DNA from 2 places in the Mesorhizobium sp. M7A.F.Ca.MR.362.00.0.0 genome. Region 1 is predicted to be linked to the other one. Evidence: predicted binding sites of a transcription regulator. Region 1 holds the regulator's gene; the other holds the start of a gene.
What was found. The regulator LexA, encoded in region 1, represses DNA repair genes until DNA is damaged. The targets are predictions, from matches to a motif close to TGTTCNNNNTGTGTTCNG.

Region 1 (7,644 bases):
GCGACGCCGTTCGGTATCCAGGATTCCTCGATGCTGAGAATGCTGGCCGACGCCAACGGGCTGATCGTGCGGGCGCCGTTTGCCCCCGCAGCAGCTGCTGGCGAGGCCTGCGGCGTACTGATGCTGCGCTGAAGCAGAACAAGACAAACCATTAATAAAAAATGGAAAATGATCTCGGTGCTAGCCCGATATCAAGGCGCGGCTCAGTGGGTGGGCCGGATCGGCAAGGCCGTCGACAATGCTGAAATGATGCCGGTCGGGCTCGACCACGGTGCTGGTTGCAGCACCGAGGCCCGTCCAGATGTTGGCAAGCAAGGCGTTCTGACGCAGGAACTCGGCGCGCTCGCCACCACCGGCCCAACAGGTGATGCGGGCACCATCCCTGGGCCGCAGCAGCGCCGGGCTTTCAGCCAGCGCCTCATCTTCGTCGATGGCCAGAGTCGCGTTCATCTCGGTGCGCATGATCGGACGCAGATCGTGGACACCCGAAATCGAAACGACATGGCGCACGCGCCGCGCCACATCGTCCGCCAGAGGCGTGGTTGTCGTCACCATCCGGCTGGCAAGATGGCCGCCGGCCGAATGTCCGGTCAGCATCAGCGGCCCGTCGACCATTGCCGCCGCCTTGCCGATCGCCACGCCGATCTCCTGGACGATGCCGGCGATGCGTAAGTCCGGGCACAGCGTGTAGGACGGCATCGCCACGGCAAAGCCGCTGCTGACCGCACCATTGGCGAGATGCGACCAGAAACTCTTGTCGAACGCCTTCCAGTAACCGCCATGGATGAACACCACCAACCCTTTGGGCGTGGCGCTGGGGAGGAAGAGATCGAGCCGATTGCGTCGCCCATCGCCATAGGTGATGTCGAGCCGTGCCCGGCCCTGCGCCGAGAGTGCGTCACGAAACGCTTGCGCAGGCTCCACCCACGCGGCCGGCCATCGGTCGCTGCCGGCGATATTCGCACCGTTGGCATAGGCATCATCCCAATCGACGATGTGACGTTCGAACATCTGCGCCCTTCCCCAAAAACGGCATCGCTGTTCCGCTAGCAATGGCCACCGCCACGCCATGCGTCAATGCTCCAGGGCAAAAACATTTTAGGCTTGAAACAAATTTCGACTGGTGCGATCCTGCCCGTACGAACAGCCGACAATGGGAGGTCTGCTGTGCTGCCCAAACCTGCAGATGTTCACCCTTTCTGGGCGCATCTCAGCAGGTGCGATGGGCAGTACGAAGCCTCCTCAGAGCAGGACCTTAGGATCCACGACATCCGGCCAAGGCGCCTCGCGCACTGGCCGTCCAGCAGACAGGAGAGCGGCGACATGCTTGGGCCTTCAGCGCATATCGACACGTTCACGCGCGATCACCTGCCGCCGCCGGAGCAATGGCCTGAAATCCTGCTCGACGGCTTCGAGTATCCCGAACGCCTCAACGCCGGTGTCGAACTGACCGACAGGCTGGTCGAAAAAGGTCTCGGCGACCACACCGCCCTCATCGGCAATGGCCGCCGCCGCACCTACAAGGAACTGTCCGACTGGACGAACAGGCTGGCCCACGCGCTGGTCGAGAATTATGGGGTCGAGCCCGGCAACCGGGTGCTGATCCGTTCGGCCAACAACCCCGCAATGGTCGCCTGCTGGCTGGCCGCCACCAAGGTTGGCGCCGTGGTCGTCAACACCATGCCGATGCTGCGCGCCGGCGAACTCGCCAAGATCGTCGACAAGGCGGAGATCACCGTCGCGCTCTGCGACACCAGGCTGATGGACGAGATGACCGCCTGCGCCAAGGACAGCGCATTCCTCAAGCAGGTCATCGGTTTCGACGGCACCGCCAACCATGATGCTGAACTCGATCGTGCCGCTCTCGACAAGCCGGTGACGTTCACCGCAGTCGACACCGGCCGCGACGATGTTGCCCTGCTCGGCTTCACCTCGGGCACAACAGGCGTTCCGAAGGCGACGATGCATTTCCACCGCGACCTGCTGATCATCGCCGACGCCTACGCCCGCGAAATCCTGGAGGTGACGCCGGACGACATCTTCGTCGGCTCGCCGCCGCTGGCCTTCACCTTCGGCCTTGGCGGACTCGCCATCTTCCCGCTGCGCTTCGGTGCGGCGGCGACGCTGCTGGAGCAGGCGACGCCACCCAACATGATCCACATCATCGAGATCTACAAAGCGACGATCTCTTTCACCGCGCCGACTGCCTACCGCGCCATGCTGAAGGCCATGGATGAAGGTGCCGACCTTTCATCGCTGCGCGTCGCCGTTTCGGCCGGCGAAACCTTGCCTGCTCCCGTTTTCGAAGAGTGGACACAAAAGACCGGAAAGCCGATCCTCGACGGCATCGGAGCCACCGAGATGCTGCACATCTTCATCTCCAACCGTTTTGACGACATGAAGCCCGCGTCGACCGGAAAGCCGGTGGGCGGCTACGAGGCGCGCGTCGTCGATGACGAGATGCGCGAGGTGCCACGCGGCGCGACCGGCAGGCTTGCAGTGCGCGGACCGACCGGCTGCCGCTACATGGCCGATGACAGGCAGAAGGAATACGTGCGCGACGGCTGGAACCTCACCGGCGATACCTTCACGCAGGACGAGGACGGCTTCTTCCATTTCGCCGCCCGCTCCGACGACATGATCGTCAGCGCCGGCTACAACATTGCCGGACCCGAGGTCGAGGCCGCACTTCTGTCGCATCCGGATGTCGCCGAATGCGCGGTGATTGGCGCCGAGGACGCCGAACGCGGCCAGATCGTCGAGGCGCATGTCGTGCTAGCGCAGGGCGTCGCGCCCGACGCCCTCACCACCAAGCGCCTGCAGGACCATGTCAAGGCAATGATCGCGCCCTATAAATATCCGCGATCGGTAAAATTCATCGCCGCTCTGCCCAAGACCCAGACCGGCAAGATCCAGCGCTTCCGGCTGCGCACGGAGAAAATCAATTGAGCGAACCGTACGATCCGGCGTCCGAAGGCGCCCAGATGTCGTTCAAAGAGCGCATGTCCTACAGCGACTACCTGCACCTGGAGAAAGTGCTGGAGGCCCAGACGCCGCTGTCATCGGCGCATGACGAGATGCTGTTCATCATCCAGCATCAGACCTCCGAACTCTGGATGAAGCTCGCTCTACACGAGATTGGAGCCGCGATCCGTTCCATCCGCGCCGACCGGCTCGAGCCGAGCTTCAAGATGCTGTCGCGCGTTGCGCGGATCTTCGAGCAGCTGAACAATGCCTGGGATGTGCTGCGGACGATGACGCCGAGCGAATACACCGAGTTCCGCGACGCGCTCGGCCAGTCCTCGGGTTTCCAGTCCTGGCAGTATCGCGCCATCGAGTTCATGGCCGGCAACCGCAACCTGGCCATGCTCGGGCCGCACAAGCACCGGCCCGACCTGAGCGGAAAGCTGGAAGCGATCCTGACCGAACCATCGCTCTACGACGAAGCGCTGCTGCTGCTTGCGCGCAACGGATTCGACATCGGTGCCGATGCCAAGCGCACGGACTGGCGTGAGACGCGAACCGAGAATGAAGAGGTGCTGGTCGCCTGGCAAACCATTTACCGCGATCCGCAGCGCTACTGGATGTTCTACGAACTGGCAGAGAAGCTGGTCGACTTCGAGGATTATTTCCGCCGCTGGCGCTTCAACCACGTCACCACGGTTGAGCGCATCATCGGTCTGAAACGCGGCACCGGCGGCACGTCGGGTGCTTCGTATCTGAAGAAGATGCTCGAGGTGGTGCTGTTCCCGGAGCTGTGGACGGTCCGCACCCGGCTCTGACATCGTCGAAATGAAAACAGCGACGCGCGGCGGCGGAACACCCTTCGCGAACAACCGGGGACTGACTGACCATGAGTGGATTTCCTGATCTCGCCGCAGTCGAAGCGATGGATGCCACAGATCCGCTGCGGGCCATGCGCGACCGTTTCATTCTGCCGGAGGGGGTGATCTATCTCGACGGCAATTCACTGGGGGCAGCGTCTCATGCCGTTTTCGGCGAGCTGCAGCAGGCGGCAACCCAGGAATGGGCCCAGGACCTCATCCGAGCCTGGAATACGGCCGGATGGTTCGAGATGCCGATCGAACTCGGCGATCAACTCGGACGCCTGATTGGAGCCGCGGCCGGCCAGACCGTCGTCTGCGACACGACGTCGACCAACATCTACAAGGTGCTGCATGCGGCGCTGGAGATGCGGCCGGGCCGGTCGGTCATCGTCGCCGAGGGTGACAGTTTCCCCACCGACCTGTACATCGCCGAAGGGGTGGCCTCGACACGGGACGGCGTCCTGCTGCGCCTCGCGGGCGTCGACGCGCCCACTATCGAAGAGCTGATCAACGAAAACGTCGCGGTGGTGCTGGTCAACCACGTCAACTACAAATCGGGTGAACTGCGCGACATGGCGGCGCTGACGCGCAAGGCTCATGCGGCCGGAGCGCTGATCGTCTGGGATCTATGCCACACCGCCGGCGCCCTGCCCGTCGAGCTCGATCACGCAAATGCCGATTTCGCCATCGGCTGCACTTACAAGTACCTCAACGGCGGTCCGGGCGCACCGGCCTTCATCTATGCCGCGCAGCGCCATCACAGCGATATCAGCCAGCCGCTCAGCGGCTGGTGGGGCCATGCGCGGCCCTTTGCCTTCGAACGGGGGTATGTTGCCGGCACCGGTATCCGCCGCTTTCTGTGCGGCACCCAGCCGGTCCTGTCGATGCGGGCGCTCAAAGGCGCGCTTGCCATCTGGAACGACGTCGACATGGCGGCATTGCGAAAAAAGAGCGTCGCGCTGACGGAACTGTTCATCCAGCTCGTCGAAGCAAAGTGCGGCGCCTATGGCCTCACGCTGGAGACCACCCGCGACGCGACCAGGCGCGGCAGCCAGGTGTCGTTCCTTCACGATCACGGCTATCAAATCATGCGGGCGCTGATCGAGCGCGGCGTCATCGGTGATTTTCGCGCGCCATCGACCATCCGTTTCGGCTTCACGCCCCTCTATATCGGCTACAAGGATGTGTGGCTGGCGGTTCAAGTGCTAGAAGACATTCTGCGCACGGGCGCATGGAAGGACCAGCGTTTCGCCATCAAGGAAGCCGTTACCTGACGCAACGATCTCCGCGATTTGCCGTCGCCGCCCTCACTGCCCGGCGGATGACGGAGGGCTGAATTCCAGCCACAAATGCCAACAGACGTTGGCGTTTTGGCTCCGTTTCGTTCACGGCAAACGAACGTCCCGAAGATTGATATCGTCCCTTGTGGAGGTCGGCCGGCAGATGATGCCAAGCCTCGGGTTGAGGATGAGCCACAGGTCATTAACCATAATGGTTTCAATGTGAGCAGGCGCATCGCCGTGTTGGCGCCTGTCGATTGCGACCCGCTGGCAAGCCCAAATAATTTCAGCAGCCTTAACAAATTCATTAAACTTTAAACGGTTGCAGAACACAACTGGAACAGATAGTGTTTGTTCTGGGTTTGTTTTTCGATTCTGGTTTCAGGTAATCTGGGGGCCGCCATGCTGACACGCAAGCAACATGAACTGCTGATGTTCATCCATGAACGCCTGAAGGAGAGCGGCATTCCGCCATCCTTCGACGAGATGAAGGAGGCGCTCGACCTTGCCTCCAAATCCGGGATTCATCGGCTGATCACCGCACTTGAGGAGCGCGGCTTTATTCGCCGGTTGCCCAACCGGGCACGCGCGCTGGAAGTGCTGCGATTGCCGGACTCGATCGCGCCCGGCCTCAACGCGGCAAAGAAGTTTTCGCCAAGCGTCATCCAGGGCAGTCTCGGTCAGGGTGGTGCTCTTGGCCGGCAGATCAAGCCGGCGCCTTCGCGGATGCCCTCGCCCGGCAATGATGACGATGCGGTCTCCGCCGTGTCGATCCCGGTCATGGGCCGTATCGCCGCCGGTGTGCCGATCGATGCCATCCAGCATCAGACGCATTCGATCTCCGTGCCGCCGGACATGATCATGGGCGGCGCCCACTATGCGCTGGAGGTCAAGGGCGACTCGATGATCGAGGCCGGTATCTTCGACGGCGACACCGTCATCATCCGCAATGCCGACACGGCGAACCCCGGCGAGATCATCGTGGCGCTGGTCGATGAAGAGGAAGCGACGCTGAAGCGGTTCCGCCGCAAGGGCGCTTCGATTGCTCTCGAAGCCGCCAATCCGGCCTATGAAACCCGTATTTTCGGCCCAGACAGGGTCAAGGTGCAAGGCAAGCTCGTCGGCCTCATCCGCCGCTACTGAGGCGGCTGCGGGTTGGCCGCTGGCTTCTCGGGTTTCTTGAAGGGTGCCAGCCCCCTCGCCTCACGAGAGTATTTGCGATGCGTGTGCCAGGGCCGATATGGGCTGCCCACCGCGAAGCTGATTGTCGCCGGCGTGGTCGCCGATTGGCGATCGAAGAAGACCGCGGCACTGCCTTTGCGAGCCAGTTGCCGCTTGGTGATGACGAGAACCAGCGGATTGTGACAGGCGTCATAGGCGGTGGCGTCATTGATGACGATCAGCTCGGCGAAGCCACAGGCTTTCCAGGTGTCCTTGCGGTCCTCGACATAGGCAATGATCGCACCGGACATATGCCTGGCCACGCAAACGCCTGAGGAGCAATAGAACGGCGATCCCGGCGGTAGCTCAACGGCGTCCGCGACGTCGAATTGCCCATCGCTCTTGTCGAACACCTCTGGCACGACGATGGTTTCTGATGTCAGGGCGCGTTTCCAGTTGTCGACGGTGAATTCGTTCGGCCGTTCCCGGCTGACGGCAAGCTCGCCGCCACCGATCGGCAACGCCACCAGCCGGGCGTCTTCCGAGATCAGCACATCCGGCGTGCGCGTATCCGAGACGGTCAGCAAGCCTGCCAGCGCGAATGGCAGAGCAGCGAGCCGCAGCCAAGTTGTCGCCATCGTCGCGATGACCAGGGCAATTGTCACCAGCAGGACAGATTGCTGCGAAATCAGCCCAACCCCATCGACAGGCGAACGTTCGGAGATCCAACCCGATATGGCGATCATCACCGTCAGACCCTTGCCCATCAGGTAGAGGGCCGGCCAATCCAATCGAAAGGCATCAGCAGCGCGCTTGCGACAGCCAGGAACATGACGACGGTGACGATCGGCATAACCGCCAGATTGGCGAACAGGCTGAGCGGCGACACACGCTGAAAGTGCCATATGGCAAACAGCGTCGTGGCGCTGCCGGCGATGATGGAGGTCATGGCAAGGCCGGTTGCCGCGAGCACGAACTTTCGCGTCAGGAAACCGGGCATGGATCGCTTTGGGGGCGGCGGTCTTGCTTTTCCCGCGCGGTGATCGGCCCAGCCGGCATAGGCGCCGACCAGAGCCGCGGTCGCGGCGAACGACATCTGAAAACTCGGGCCGACCACCTCATGCGGCGACACCACGATGACGGCGATCGCCGAGATCGCCAGATTGCGCATGGTGAGTGCTGCTCGATCGAACAGCACGGCAATCAGCATCACCGCCAGCATGATGAAGCTGCGCTCGGCGGCAACGACGACTCCAGAGATGATGAGATAGGCCGCGATCGAGAACAGTGCGGCGAAGGCGGCATACTTCTTGACCGGGCGACGCGCGGAAAAGTCGGGAAACAAGGCGAAGGCGCCGCGCAGCAAGCCCATGATG
Region 2 (7,644 bases), on a different contig from region 1:
ATTGATATTCCCCTTGATGTCGCAGCCCGCCTTGCGAAAGACAATCTTGCTTGATGAACCTCCCCCGGTATGGACCCGCGGGAGTTGGTGCTGATCGTTGGTCGCAACATAGGCGACGGACGTAAATCCAAGCAGCGCTAAAACCAGCGAGAGGCGAGCGGCAACAAGCGACCGCCACCAAGGCCTTCTCGCTCCCGCCCACTTGGGATGAACTATTCTGCCCATCGCCCTCTCCCAAGAGGGAGAATGCGTCCATCAGAAGCGAAAGTCTATAAGCGCAGATCGCGGGTAGTGGGTCAGTTTGAAATCCAGCCTTGATCGGCGAACAAAGCTGGCTTTCGTCGGTTTGAGGGCCATGGCTACAAATTCGGAAGACCGACATTTCCCCACCGCCGCAGGCATTCTGCTTGGCCTTGGCCTAGGCGGTTTCTTCGACGGCATCGTTCTGCACCAAATTCTCCAATGGCATCATATGGCGACGAGTGCCGGTTATCCTGCTGATTCCTTGGAGAACTTAAAGCTGAACACATTGCTGGACGGTCTTTTCCACGCCAGCACCTACATATTCACGGCAATCGGGTTGCTCATCCTGTGGCGGACAGTGCGGAAACCTCACTTCTGGTGGTCGCCTAAACTTCTCTTCGCAACCATCCTTATGGGCTTCGGTATCTTCAACGTGGTGGAGGGGATCGTTGATCACCACCTTCTTGGGCTGCACCACGTCAACGAAACAGTGCCCCAGGATCAATGGATCTATTGGGACGTTGCGTTCCTGATCTGGGGTGCTGCCATGCTGATCGGCGGCTGGCTTCTCTGGAAACAGGGCAAGCGCGAAACCCGCGCCGCAGCACGCTACATTTCAAACTGACCCACGACCAGATAGCGCGGTGGTTACGCCTTAGCTTTGCGCTTCGCCGGTGCCTTCTTTGGCGCGGTTTTGGCGGGGGTCGCCTTGCGGCCGAGACCAATAGATTTTGCAAGGACGGACCGTTGAGCCGCGTAGCTCGGCGCCACCATAGGATAGTCTTTCGCGAGGCCCCACTTGGCTCTGTACTCATCGGGCGTCATGCCCAGCAAACCAAGGTGGCGCTTCATAGACTTGAACTTGCGTCCGTCCTCTAGGCTGACGATGTAATCGGGAAACACCGACTTCTTTGGATTGACTGCCGGAACAAGCTCGCGCGGCGGCGCTTCCACCGGCTGACCCAATCCCGACAAGGCAGAATTGACGCTGGCGATCAATCCGGGAAGACCGGCCGTCGGAATCGCATTCTTCTGAACATATGCCGCCACTATGTCAGCAGTAAGCTGCAACAACTGGACCTGCTGTGCTTCAGCGTCATTCTGCATGTAATTTTCCCATTTGATTTGCCTTTGTGTCTATTGCGGAAATGCATAACCTGCAACGGCCCGCAGATCGTGAATGGGACTCCAACGTAAAGAAACTTGTCTATCTAAGCGCGGGCACCTCGTGACCTATATGGCATCCTTTCTGTCCGGAACGACGCGAGAGCGAGCAGCCATCTGCAAACCGCTCCCACCGCCTTCAAAGCTTCAGCTTCGCCCTTAGCGCATCAATGCGCTTCGATGCCTCGGCTTTGCTGAGATCTTCGGCGTAGCTTTTGTCGTCGTTCGCCTGCTCACACAATGTTTTCAGGTAGGAAGCCTGCGACGGAGTCATTGGCTCGTCACCAGTCGTCCAATCGTCAGGATCCTTGTTGATGTTATCGCTCTTTTCTCGGGCCGAAGCTTGCATTTCGTTCTCCATACGCAGAACGGCAAAACACGTTTGATCTCCTTTTGTTCCCAATATTCAGCCGCGATTATATATTGGAGAAGCAGATTAGGAGATAACCTGCGAGGCGTGCTATATGGGGGATGAAGATTTCTCCAATGGCCGTTTTCCCGGCCATGCTTGCCGCCCCCCCCCAGCCTTCAATGAGATCGTGCTCGCTCGCGCCCTGCGGTCAAGCCTAGCGCAGCAGCGGGCGCTAACGCGTGCTTTGCTTGAGGAACTGGCCCGTGTTCGCATGGAGGTCAGGGACGCATCTGCGGTCCGCTACCATGTACGGGCAGGCTTTCTCAACAGCTTGGCTTCGCGGGCACGACAGGCCGGGCCTCCTTCATTTGGTAAAGAACGCACTTTGAATAATTTCGAAACGCGCTTCCAAACAGTGTAGCAATTACCCTTCGCTGGAAGGGACGCCGCGATGGTTTCAACGCATACAGACATCGCCCGCGCGGCTATCGAAGCCAGCTTCCTGTCGCGACACAATTCCTTGGTCGGAGCCGCCGCATTCCGCCGGGATATGGATCGAACCAGACGGACGATTGCGGTATCACGAGAACTGCTGAAAAGGCTTCGCCAGCGCCAGCGCGATGATGCTCACAAAGCGAGGGCGGATGCAGAACCGGCCCCCACAACCGTGTCCGCATTCGACGCCGACATTTGTTAGTGTGAATCGTCGATTCCCAGTCTGCGCGCCCTTTGGCTGCTATTGGTCCCGCCAATCTGACCCTGAGAAAGAAGAGCGGCAAGGTGATCGTCCAGTCGCTGAAACCGCGCACCACCAACAGTCCCAAAATGCGCGACCCGCCGATTAGGCCATCTTGGCGTATCGAGGTGCGCAAGCCGAAACCAGCTCATTGGTTGCGGCGCAAAGGCCCCGGCGGCCTGTCGGCAGGCCCCGACGATGCGTACGGCCGGTTCACACGCCGGAGCTCCTGCACGACTTAGACCGGAACCCGTAAGCTCAAAGCCCACTAAGCTTCTTCTGAAGGGTGATGTTCAAGCTCAGCAGCCGTTCACCAGTCTCGGCCCTGACATAGATCGCTAGCTGCTGGCGATCATCATTGAGGAACTGTCGCGCTAAATCTCTGAGCCCCTCTATGCCCTCACGACATGCACCCTCGATGCCGTCACATTCAATTCCCACCTCGTCTTTCACGAGCTCGTCACGGTCAGCGCTGTCAAAGAAATATCTCGCCATGGAACACCTCTATTGCCCCAACGGTTCAGCGGCCTTTTTGATGCAGATAGGTAGGGTCAAAATCTCCGGCGCGAATGAGCCCTGCCCAGTCGATTGCATGAAAACGCGGGCCCACGGTGGATATCAAACCGTCGTTTCTAAGATAAGCGCTGTCTTGCGGTGCTATCACACTCCTGTGATGACCCATATCAAGGGCAACAGAAGCATCCGCTCTTCATGACAGCCGTATGCTACGGCAACGCACACCAATCCGTCGTCGGATCGCAGTCTCTCTGGCCTAGTCGCTTACTTAAAATTCGCTTGCGGGACGCCTTCGACCGTCAATGTCAAATTGTTGTCCATCTGATGGAGTGAGGCCGTAAACCGCTCCGAGGTGGCCTGCCTGATGCCAACGTACTCTGTGTACTTGAACTGGTACGCTCCATCGCCGCGCATTTCCCAATGGCCAGACATGCCGTCCTCAAGCTCGTAGGTCTCGGTGATCTGTTGCGCAAAATCGCCGATCGACATTCCATCGCCGATGTCGAAATAGCACTGATAGAGGCGAAGGCGAGCGGCACGGCCGCCATGCATGACGATCTGGCCACAAGCCTGTTGGCCTTTGACGATGAACAGCGACGGCTTGGGCTGCCCGTTCATACTCTCGAAAAGGGTTGTCAGTGCTTGCGTTTCCGTGCCCGCTGGCGTGGAAGTCAAAGTAAACGATCGATCCAACGCTTGCGTCAATTGTGCCTCAGTCATCCCCAGTTCGATCCCTCGAAACGAGGAGACGTCGCCGATAGGCTCGTTGGCACCATGTTCTGCGCTGGTCGCATTTTCTTGCAGGGGCTGCATTCCCGCCGCCTCGATAGCCCGCAGCTTTTTTTTGATCACCAGTTCCAGCCGGTTTGACACCGAAGAGTCCCTGACCTGCCGTGACAAAGAGCGCGCTTGTTCTCTCAAACGCATGAGCTCGTTCAAAGCGGCCACCGACGTTGGAGCGACCGGAAGAGCCTCAGCTTCCCCCAGCAGTTTCACGAATTGCGCCTCCGCGTAAAACGTCGCTGCTTGGACACGAGCTGCTTCCAGTTCGGAGACGAAATGGTCCAAAGCCTCTTGGGTGACATCAAATCTGCCGGGTTTGCACTCGCGAACCGATTGCAGCATGGCATCGAGGTCTTCAAGGCTAAAGAACTCTAGGCTCGGGGTGCCTTCCCACCGCCCAGAAGATACTGAGCTGCAAGGCAATGATACTGCTGAAGCCGAGCCCGCCCAACAGATTAACATCGCGGCCACCCAAAGAGCCCATGAGCGATTTGCCACTTTGGGCCATCCAAACCATTTCATTTTATCTTGGCCTCCGTTGCCGATCCGGCACGACCACGCCGTGCGCTTCTCCATGCAAAGAATGCCATGACGGCGAGGATCAGGTCGGCGAAGGCCCAAATCTTCATGTCGGTGAATGAGCTGGCCGCGATGAAAGCAAACAAGCTGCCGACGACGAAAATAATAGCCGAGACCAGCGGCAGGCCGAAGGCAAAGGCACCGCCGACAAAGAACAGCAAACCCACAAACACGCCAACCGATCCAGCGCCCGCTAGGTCATGGTTTGCCGCGATGCTTCCGCCGGTCGCCACCGCGCAGGACTGCAGCATCGAAATCAAGCCAAGCAGAATTCCGATAATTCCAACTGCGATTTTCATTTCACTCCCCCAAGCAAGCACATGAATCGTGCAATCCCCTGAATTTGGAAATAGGGGACTGTTGGTCCGTCGATTGTCAAGCCGTTTGTATTGCCTTCTTGCCCACGATGAACGTGCGCAAGATCATTGGTTGGAATCTCCGCAAGCTGCGTGTCGAACGCGGGCTGTCGCAAGAGCGGCTGGCGCTGGCGGCTGAGATCGATCGTTCGTATGTCGGTCGCGTCGAACGCGGTTCTGAAAACGTAACGACCGATACGCTCGAAGCTTTGGCGAAGGCACTTGCCGTTCCGGCCGCGGCTCTTCTGACCGAACCTCCGAAGGGGGCTCGTGAGCCGTCGCCGCTTTCGTCGGGCAGAAAGCCCAAGGCAGGTTAGACGAGCGGGGAACTGGGCCCATGTGCCCTGTGCAGAGGAAAACATCAGTACTCTTCCGGCAGCATGACGGTCATCACGCGAATGGTGACGGCCGGGTCGGAGGCATCGGGAGACAGGTTCACCAGCGCCCGGTCATAGTAGTCTATTTTGAAGAACAGCTGCCGATCGCCGACGTGCAGCAGAGCGCAGTCGTGCTGGCCCCATGGATCGTTGTTCTGGTCGAACGCGTCGAAGTTGGCGATGGCCAGCAAAATGGCGCCGATCTCTTGGGCAGGCAGTGCGGCGACACCGGCGGTCATCACCATGCGCCCGCCAGCACCCGTCTGGCGTAGTTGGTCGTTGAGGGTCCGAATGCGCGCGGTTCGATCAGCCGCCGACTGCCGACCGACGCGCTCTGTTGAGCATGTCATGAGTGGTTCCTTCGAATGGATGAGTGATTGAGGGTGACGGGCCAGGACGAACCCGGCCCGTTTGCAAGGCCGCTTATTTCTTGGCCAGCTGGCGGGGGTGGATCAGGCCAAGCTGGTAGTAGCTGCGGTCGACTTGCGGGGCTTCCGGATAGTCCCTGAACTTCAGGGTGTAGATTCCCTTGGCTTTCGCCTTCATAATCCTGGCTTCGAAATATCCCTCGTCGGGTCCTTCCGATGCTAGTACCATGTCGCCGACCGCCAGCTTGCCCCATGGGTCGGGCGAACCGCCATCGCCCGAACCAGCACCTTGGTCACCATCGCCATGGCCCGCCACCGGCGCAGGCGAGCCCGCTGAGGCGTTTTCAGGGCTGTCGGCTGCCTTGTCGTCGCCCGACCCGCCGTCGCGCTCGTCAGCGATCCCCGCTAGGGTCGCAATGCGGGTATACAGATCGCCCTTGACGAACGGCACGAAAGCCCTGCCGCTGTCGAAAAGCTTGCCAGCCGGAAGGCGCATGACGATCTCGGGTGCTTCGCCGGGCTCAACGCGATGCGAGTGCATCCCCATGAGCCTTGCCGCGCTTTCTGCCGCTTCGACTTCGGGTAGCAGGAACACCGACGCGTGGGGCTTGCGTGTCTCGTCGCGGCCGAACACGATCAGCGAGCGAGTGGTTTCGGAGGCGACGTTCATTGGCCTGCCTCCAGATATGACAAAGGGGCCAGAAGGCCCCCTACGGTGTGATTTGAGTGGTGCCGACACGGCGCGTCCGGTCGATCTGTCAAAGGCATGTTTGTGCTCCTGTTAGGGTCTGGCCCAGCCCCGTCGGGCGACGCAGCTTGCCGCAATCAGTATAATCGGAATATATTCCTATTGTCAAGAATCGAATTAAAAATCAGTCGTTTAACTCTGGCAAATGGCGTGCAAGGGAGGCACTGTTTCCGAGACATTCTTGCCCCAGACCGAGCGAGAAACGACCGTGCTTACCGGTTCGGCAGACGAAGTCTTCGGTGTCGAACCCCAAGCCGCGTGTGTCGAGTACAATCACGAAAGGCAGACGTGCCAGCTGTAAGCCTCTGGCGTTGCCATGGATGCCGCTGCCAGTTACCGTTGACCGAATTTCGATTCCAATTTTCTATCCGTGTCTCTGACATCTTCGCGGCGGCGCGGAGGAAGTGTTTTTCTTTGCGAGCATCGTTCGGCGCAAGATCGCGCTGCTTTCCTTTTTAGCGTAGACAAGCTCGGCAAATGTTGGGCATGGGGGGACAAGTATGGAATATATACCAGTTCGCGTAAGCGACCTTATCCGAAAATTGAATCGTGATCTGTACCTGCCTGCAATCCAACGGGAATTTGTATGGAGGCCTGAACGGATCGAACGCTTGTTTGATTCTATCATGTCAGACTTCCCCATCGGTTCGTTTTTATATTGGAGGCTGGAGCAGAAGAACAAGGACGAGTGGCCGGTCTACGAATTTATCCGGGACTTCGACGACGAAGACCCGCACAATCCGGCAGCCAACATGGCAGGAATCACGAAGGACGTTACGCTTGTTCTTGATGGTCAGCAAAGAATAACGTCACTATTCATTGGACTTCGCGGTTCCTATAGGTATTTCCACTACCGGTGGCGCAAACTAAAACTATACCTGAACCTTCTCAAAGCCCCGACGCCCAATGAGGAGAACCCCGAAGAACTCACCTATAGCTTCGCCTTCCGCGAGAACGAAGAGCCGAAAGGCGACAAACCCCAACTATGGTACCCGGTTGGTCGAATTTTGGATTTCGAAGACGCGGAAGACGCCAAAGCGGATATGAAAACCCGCCTTGCCGATGTTGGCGAGGAGCAACGCGACAACGCCCAAAGGCTGATCGGACGCCTGCATAACCGCGTCCACACAACTCTCATAGGAAACTACTATGAGGAGCGGTCTCAAGATTATGATAAGGTCTTGCAGGTGTTCGTCAGGGCAAATTCCGGCGGTCAGCCCCTCGAATATTCCGACCTTCTCCTTGCAACCGCCACGGCCAAATGGGAATCGCTTGATGCACGAAGTGAGATCCATGACTTCACCGATTCTCTTAATGAAATTGGAACGGGATATAATTTCGGCAAAGACTTTGTTCTTAAGGCAAGCCTCTACCTAACAGATGGTCTTCCAATTCAGTACAAAGTGAAGAACTTCACGAGGC

Region 2: EOC06_RS02915 (DUF3072 domain-containing protein) is a predicted target of LexA. The motif match lies at 1,791-1,808, and genes of this name have one in related genera.

Annotation. Positions count from the first base shown of each region.
Region 1 is NZ_RZTF01000161.1:5,545-13,188, forward strand. Features, by position in the region: gene glp (gephyrin-like molybdotransferase Glp) at 1-132, shown strand, start outside; gene EOC06_RS19650 (alpha/beta hydrolase) at 181-1,011, opposite strand; gene EOC06_RS19655 (AMP-binding protein) at 1,324-2,949, shown strand; gene kynA (tryptophan 2,3-dioxygenase) at 2,946-3,782, shown strand; gene kynU (kynureninase) at 3,854-5,101, shown strand; gene lexA (transcriptional repressor LexA) at 5,510-6,250, shown strand; partial or broken gene EOC06_RS19675 (ComEC/Rec2 family competence protein) at 6,244-7,644, opposite strand, start outside.
Region 2 is NZ_RZTF01000010.1:32,044-39,687, forward strand. Features, by position in the region: gene EOC06_RS02900 (hypothetical protein) at 1-225, opposite strand, end outside; gene EOC06_RS02905 (DUF2243 domain-containing protein) at 356-868, shown strand; gene EOC06_RS02910 (MucR family transcriptional regulator) at 892-1,350, opposite strand; gene EOC06_RS02915 (DUF3072 domain-containing protein) at 1,547-1,756, opposite strand; gene EOC06_RS02920 (hypothetical protein) at 2,754-2,990, opposite strand; gene EOC06_RS02930 (hypothetical protein) at 3,276-4,136, opposite strand; gene EOC06_RS02935 (hypothetical protein) at 4,313-4,672, opposite strand; gene EOC06_RS02940 (helix-turn-helix domain-containing protein) at 4,780-5,046, shown strand; gene EOC06_RS02945 (DUF3768 domain-containing protein) at 5,091-5,456, opposite strand; gene EOC06_RS02950 (hypothetical protein) at 5,530-6,144, opposite strand; gene EOC06_RS02955 (DUF262 domain-containing protein) at 6,723-7,644, shown strand, end outside.